2 regions of the Massilia varians genome follow, and region 2 is predicted to be linked to the other one. Evidence: predicted binding sites of a transcription regulator. Region 2 holds the regulator's gene; the other holds the start of a gene.
The links. The regulator FNR, encoded in region 2, switches genes on or off when oxygen is low (the NO sensors DNR and NnrR bind a similar motif). The targets are predictions, from matches to a motif close to TTGATNNNNATCAA.

Region 1 (3,520 bases), 590 kb from region 2:
TCGGCTGGGTGACGTTGCGTTGTTCTGACGTTGGCTGGGACTGCATGCTCATCTCCAGGTGAAAGACTCAGGGTTTCGGCGACCACAGGGCGGAGCATGGGGCTCACGCTGGGACTTGGATCGCAAGCAAGTCGAAACGCTGAATTCAGTATGCCAACACGAGTCCGGCACGGATATCAGCGATGGCTGAATATGTAGGTAGGAAGACTGGTAGGCTTGTAGGAATATTCCGACCCATAGTCTGCGGTCACAGAGGGGAGTGATGGCATGGCGGGGCTGAGGGAGCGGCAGTGCGGGGGCCGGGCGGACGTCCCCCGGAAGAGGGCAGGCGGCGGCACAAAACCGCCGCTGGCTTGTCTAAAACTTCTTAAGCCTAGGCTTTCATCGGGGACAGCAGCCGGTGGACCACCGCATACTGGACCATTTCTGACAGGGAGCTCATGCCCATCTTCTGCATGATGCGGGTTTTGTGGGTGCTGACGGTCTTGACCGACAGGTGCAGGCTGTTGGCGATCTCGGTGATCGATTTGCCACCGACGAGGTGCGAAAATACCTCGAATTCGCGGTCCGAGAGCTGTTTATGCAACAACTGCTCATTGGGCGCCATGATATTGAGCGCCAGCTGCTCGGCCACTTCGGTACTGATATAAGGACGTCCCGAGGCCACCTTGCGGATCGCGCCCACCAGCTGGGTGCCCGCGCTTTCCTTGGTGAGATAACCCTGGGCGCCGGCGCGGATCGCCCGCACCGCGTACTGCTCTTCCTCGTGCATGGTGAGAATCAGGATGGCCAGCTTGGGCGCCTCGCTGCGTACCTGGCGGATCAGGTCGACGCCGCTGCGGCCCGGCATCGACAGGTCGAGCAGCAGCAGATCGAAACCGCCCTGCCGTACCTGGGCCAGCACTTCGAAGCCGTTGGTCGCCTCTCCGGCGATCTCGATATCCGGCGCGCCATCGAGGATGCGTTTGAGGCCTTCGCGCATGATCGTATGGTCGTCGGCAATGACGATGCGAATCATAAAACCATCCTTCTCGGTGAAAGCAGCGATGACCGGATCACACTAACACAGGACGGCGGCGGCATTTGTCGCATTTCTTCACGCCGGCCGCGTTCTCAAGCAGGTGCGGGCTCGCTGATCAGGCGGTGCACCAGTACCGGCTTGGTCGTGTGCGACAACACTTTATTGGTGACGCTGCCGAGCAGGAGCTGGCCCCAGCCGCTGCGGCCGTGCGAACCCATGAAGATCAGGTCGCAGCCTTCCTGCTCGGCGACGTCGACGATCTTGAGGGCCGCGGTGTCGGAAAACGCGGTCATGCAGCTGTGCTTCAGGCCCGCCCCGGCGCAGGAGCGCATGATCCTGCCCATGTACTCCTCGCCCATGCGGCGCATCTGCGCCATGTAGTCTTCTTCGCTCGGATAGGAGGGCGGAATGATTTCCACGTACACCGGATACTGGTAATCGGGCGCGACGAACAGGGCCAGCACCTCGGCGCCCATCTGTTGCGCGAATTTGACGCCGGCGCAAGCCGTATGCTGCGACACGGCCGAGCCGTCGGTGGTGATCAGGATTTTGCGGTACATGATGACTCCTCCTATGGCCACGTCATTCTGGGGCGTAGCGGGCGCGGCGGCGATTGCAAGAACGCAAACTGTTGAGCTTGATCAAACTTCGGGTTCTTATCTGTCAGCAACTGCAACAGCATGGTAAGAAGAACCGTCGAGTTACGAAAAACAACACCTCGCTCCCGTAAACATGCAGGAACTCTGCATTTTAATTGTCGCGGAATTAAGTTTCGCTGTCCATTTTGTTGCGTCTCTGTCGCCAAGATTTACCTGTGGCAACTACGCTGCTACACTCGCATGCAGATTTCGATCCATTCCGCGCCGCCGTTTACGCCCGCCCGATGGATGCAGTAATGACCGAATGCACCGCTTGATTGCGAACTTATACACCATGGAGAAGCAGGGATTATGACCGACGCCGCTGACGATTTCGACGCACTATTCGAGGAAGTGGCGGCGCAGCGCGCCAGCGCTCCCGCTGCCGAGCCGGCACCGGCTGCCGGTGCCGCCGGCGCGGACGAAGACGACCTCGAATCCTTGTTCGACCAGGTATCGGCGGCAAGCGCGCCGGCGATCGCCGCCGCCGCTCCGGCAGTTGCAGCGGCCGCCGTGCCGGCCGCGGCCAGCGACGGCGAACACGCCATGTTCGAACGCCTGGGCGGCATCGTGCGCCTGCTGCACGATTCGCTGCGCCAGCTCGGCTACGACAAGGCGCTGACCGAGGCCTCCTCGGCCATCGTCGACGCCCAGGACCGCCTGGAATACGTCGCCACCCTGACCGAACAGGCCGCCAACAAGGTGCTGAACACCCTGGACGACGGCATGCCGGCCCAGGATCTGTTGTCGAAGCAGGCCAAGGACATGGAAACCCGCTGGGCCGACCTGTTCTCGGGCAAGCTGAGCCTGGACGAATTCAAGGCCCTGGCCGGCGATTCGCGCCAGTTCGCCACCGCCGTGAACGAAGCCACCGAAGCCGAGAAGGCGCGCCTGCTCGAGATCATGATGGCCCAGGATTTCCAGGACATCACCGGCCAGCTGATCAAGAAGGTGGTCAAGATCACCCAGACCGTCGAGCACGAGCTGGCGCAGCTGCTGCGCGACCACGCGCCGGCCGACCTGAAGGAAAAGCTGGCGAAGAAAGAGGTGCCGCCCGTGCCCGCGCCGCTGATGCAGGGCCCGTCGGTGCCGGATACGGCACTGAACCAGGACAGCGTTGACGATCTTCTGGCCGATCTGGGGTTCTAATGGACGATATGCTCAAGGACTTCGTCGTCGAGGCGATGGACCTTGCGGTGAATGTTGAAGAACATTTGCTGCGCCTCGAACGCGATCCGGACAACAAGGAAACACTGAATGCGGTGTTCCGCTCCTTCCACACGATCAAGGGCGGCGCCGGCTTCATGGGCCTGCCCGCGCTGGTCGCGGCCTGCCACCTGACCGAAAACCTGTTCGACGCCCTGCGTACCGGCGCCGCGCCGGTGACGCCGCTGGCGATCGAAGCCGCACTCGAGGCCTCGGGCTTCGTGGCGGACCAGCTCAATGACCTGAACAACGGCACCCCGCCGGAAGGACTGGCGTCGATGCCGGAAGACCTCGAACGCATCCTGAAGGACGCGATCGAGGGCAAGGGCGCATCGAGCGCAGCGCCTGCCGCGCCGGTGGCCGTGGCCGCAGCGCCGGAGCCGGTTGCCGCCGCGCCGGCGGCTGCCGCCCTGGTCGCCGCGCCAGGCGCTGCCGGCGACGATGGCCTGGACTGGGTCGGGATGTACAACGCCGTGGTGCCGGCCGGCGCCGCGATCGCGGCGGGATCGGCGCCTGCCGCAGTCGCTGCCGCGCCGGTTGCCGCTGCCGCGCCGGTTGCCGCTGCCGCGGATGCCGCGCCGGCCGCCAAGCAAGGCGGTTGGGACGGCGTCGACCGCCGCCAGAACGACAAGGTCGCCGATGCGCGCGCCGCCGC
Region 2 (3,520 bases):
GTGACCCACTTCGCCCCCAGCCTGCAAAGCGCCGACCCGCGCTATGGCCTGACGCCCGGCACCGCGGGCTTCTGCAATGGGCTCGACGGCTTGTTTCCGCAGGCCGACGTCTGGATCCACGGCCACCTGCACTGCGCCAACGACTACGTGGTCAGCGGCATCGAGGCCGGCCGGCCGTGGTCCTGCCGCGTGCTGGCCAATCCGCTCGGCTATCTCAGCAAGGGCGAGCAGGAAGCATTCCGCCCCGATCTCGTCCTCGACATTTAAGTACGGTGGACGGCCGCGCAGGACGCCACGCCCGAGGCCAGGAACACCAGCGCCGCCGCCTCCAGCCCGCTCGGCCAGCGCGCCTCCCACAGGAAGCCGTAGAGCGAGGCGAACACGGTCTCGAACACGATCATCTGGCCCATCAGGGCCATCGGCAGGGCGCGGCTGGCGTGGTTCCACAGGGCGTTGCCGACCACGGAACAGAGGATCCCGACCGCCGTCACCAGGCCCAGGAAGCGCAGCCACTCGGGGCCCGTGTGCGGCGTGGCGCCGACCGCGAAGGCCGGTGCCGCCAGCAGCAGGGCCTGGGCGCCCGTCATCACCCCCACCAGCAGGCTCCATTCCTTGGCCGAGATGCCCTCGAGGCGCGCCAGCCAGCGCCGGTTGGCGACCGCATAGAAGGTCCACGACAGCAGCGCGCCGACCGCCGACAACAGCCCGGTGATCGCGCCGCCATCCAGGCAAGCCAGCGCGTCCCGGCTGATGCAGGCCAGGCCGGCCCCGCCCAGCAGCAGCGAAGGCGCCAGACGCCGCAAGGGCACCGCGTCGGGTTCGCGCAGGCCCGCCAGCGTCACGGTGATCGGCAGCAGCCCGATCACGATCGAGGTCATGGCCACGCCCCCCAACTGCACGGCCTGGGCCAGGAACAGGTAGTAGACGATGTTGCCCGCCAGGCTGAGCCAGGCCAGGCCGCGCCAGTCGGCCGGGGTCAGGCGCCGCCTGAGCCGCGGCCAGGCGCGGGCGACGAGGAGGGCGGCGACCAGGCCGTAGGCGAGGTAGCGGCCCGCCGACAGCTGCAGCGGCGAGAAGCCGGGCGCCAGCTCCGGGGCAAGGAACACCAGGCCCCAGAAGGCGCCCGCGGCGATGCCGGCGCCGATGCCGAGTTGCGTGGTATGGGTTCTGGTGTGTATCTGTGACAGCATGGCCGATCTCCGTGGGAAGGGAGATTGTCGGCCGGATGCCGGCGCGCTTCTTGACCGCCGCTACTGGATCTTTGACAGATTCTCTCGATACGCGCGCCGGTAGGCGGCGGGCGTGCTGTCCATCGCCCGGCGCATCGCGCGCGTCAAGGCGCTCTGCTCGGAAAAGCCGGCCGCCAGCGCGATTTCGGCCACCGGGCGCTTGCTGGCACGCAGCCGTTCGCAGGCGTAGCGCAGGCGGCAGTCCAGCAGCCAGTCGTGGGGCGTGCTGTCGTGCTCCTCACGAAACAGGGCATGCACGCGGCTCACGCTCAGGCCGGCCACGCGCGCCATGGCCTCGGTGGTCCACGGCAGGCCGGGTTCGGCCTCGATGCGGGCCCGCAGGGCGGCCAGGCGCGAGCGCGGTGCGGGCGCGCCCAGCGCCAGGGTGTCGAGCAGCAGCGGCGTCCAGCCGGCCAGCATGGAAGGGGCGGGGGGCCGGGTGGCGGCCAGGATGCCCATGAATTCGACCAGCTTGCGGGCGGCCGGACCGATGGCGCCGAAGGGCTGCTCGAGCAGGCGCTGCCAGGGCCCCGCGGCGAAGGTTTCCGGGCCCAGGTCGACGATCAGCGACTGGTTGGCGACCGCACTGCACTGCGAGTGCCAGGCGCGCGGCGCCACCACCGCCACGCGCAGCGGATCGAGCCGGGCCTGGCGGCCTTCGATCTCGAGCGCGACTTCGCCGCTCACGGGCAGCACCAGCTGGCCGAACTCGTGGCGGTCCGCGCTACGGGCGGCGCCATAGCTGCGCAGGTGCAGATCCAGATGCGGGGCGGGCGGCAGGGCGGCCATCCTGGGCAATCCTAGCCCATCGGGCTGCAGACCTCGGTGCCGGCGGCCAGCGCCTTGAGCCTGGCCGGATCGAGCAGGGTGACCTCGCGCTTGTCCACCTGCAGCCAGCCCTGCTTCTTGAAGCGCGACAGCAGGCGGCTGATGCTTTCGATGGTGAGCCCGAGGTAGTTGCCGATGTCCTCGCGCGACATGCGCAGCTGGAAGCTGGTCGGCGAATAGCCGCGCGCCGCGTAGCGTGCCGACAGGTTGACCAGGAACACGGCGAAGCGCTGCTCCGCACGCATATTGCCGAGCAGCAGCATGACGTTCTGCTCGCGCGTGATCTCCTGGCTCATGATGCGGTGGAAGTGGCGCAGCAGGGCGGGGACGTGGCCGAACAGCTCTTCGAGGCGCGCGAACGGGATCTCGCACACCTCGCTGTCCTCGAGGGCCACGGCGTCGCAGTGGTGGGTGCCGCTGATGGCGTCCATGCCCAGCAGCTCGCCGGCCATCTGGAAGCCGGTGATCTGGGCTTCGCCGGCGGCGTTCACCTGGTAGGTCTTGAAATGGCCGAAGCGCACCGCGTACAGGTTGCGGAAGGGTTCGCCCATGGCGTACAGGCGCTCGTCGCGCGCGAGGCGGCGGCGGCGGCCGATGATCTGGTCGAGGCGGTTGATGTCGGCATCCTCGAGCCCCATCGGCAGGCACAGCTGGTGCATGCTGCAGGCGCTGCAGCTGGCCTTGAGGGCCTGGATGACCGGCGCTTCGCCCGGAAGCGAGATGGGTTGGTTCATGGCAGGAAAACGAAAATGCTGACGCGGCCATTATAGACAAAGGCCGCGTCCGCGGGTTTTATTTCCCTACCGCAAGCCTGTTACAGGTGATGCCGGTGTTGCGCCTTCATCCTGTAGTACTCCTGCCGTCCCTTGGCCTGCACGGTCGCGGCGATCCCGGCCGCTTCCAGCGCCGCCTGATTCACGCTGGCGAAGGCGTCGGCATCTCCCTTGAGCGCTTCCACGGCCTGCTGCGCCTGCGCGGTGCCGGCCAGCGCCAGCCCGAAGGTGGCCGACACCGCGAGCTCGGCGGCCAGGGTGTCGAGGCTCGGCGCCACCACCTCATGCTGCGCCTTGGCCGCCTGCAGCTCCGCGGTGGCCTGGGGCGCCGCCAGCGTGCGCGCCAGGCCCATGTCGCCCGCGACCCGCGCCAGGTAGTCGAGCGCCGCCCGGCTGCCGGAGCGGTTGGCCAGGTCGCCGAGACGCAGCAGGGCCGTGTTCTTGGCATTGAACACGGCGCGACCGGCGCGCGGCTGCTCGATGAAGTCGATCATCGGCTGGACTGCGATCTCGCTGCCGATGTAGCCGAGGGTGGCCACGATCTGGGTCAGGAACTCCTCGTGCCGTTCCGGTTCGTCCACCAGCCACTCGAGCAGCAGGCGGGCGTCCTTCTCGCCGTACTGCGAGGCCAGCTCCCAGGGCACGCCTTCCACCCAGTGCCGGGAGACGAAGTCGCGCACATCGGCGGGC

Region 1: a site for FNR is predicted at 1,653-1,666, ahead of MasN3_RS19570 (universal stress protein). Genes of this name have one in related genera too.

The regions. Positions count from the first base shown of each region.
Region 1 is NZ_AP026966.1:4,323,005-4,326,524, reverse strand. Features, by position in the region: gene MasN3_RS19575 (response regulator) at 374-1,018, opposite strand; gene MasN3_RS19570 (universal stress protein) at 1,114-1,581, opposite strand; gene MasN3_RS19565 (protein phosphatase CheZ) at 1,972-2,808, shown strand; gene MasN3_RS19560 (chemotaxis protein CheA) at 2,808-3,520, shown strand, end outside.
Region 2 is NZ_AP026966.1:3,736,157-3,739,676, reverse strand. Features, by position in the region: gene MasN3_RS16795 (metallophosphoesterase) at 1-267, shown strand, start outside; gene MasN3_RS16790 (DMT family transporter) at 264-1,190, opposite strand; gene MasN3_RS16785 (helix-turn-helix transcriptional regulator) at 1,251-2,018, opposite strand; gene fnr (fumarate/nitrate reduction transcriptional regulator Fnr) at 2,030-2,791, opposite strand; gene MasN3_RS16775 (hypothetical protein) at 2,872-3,520, opposite strand, start outside.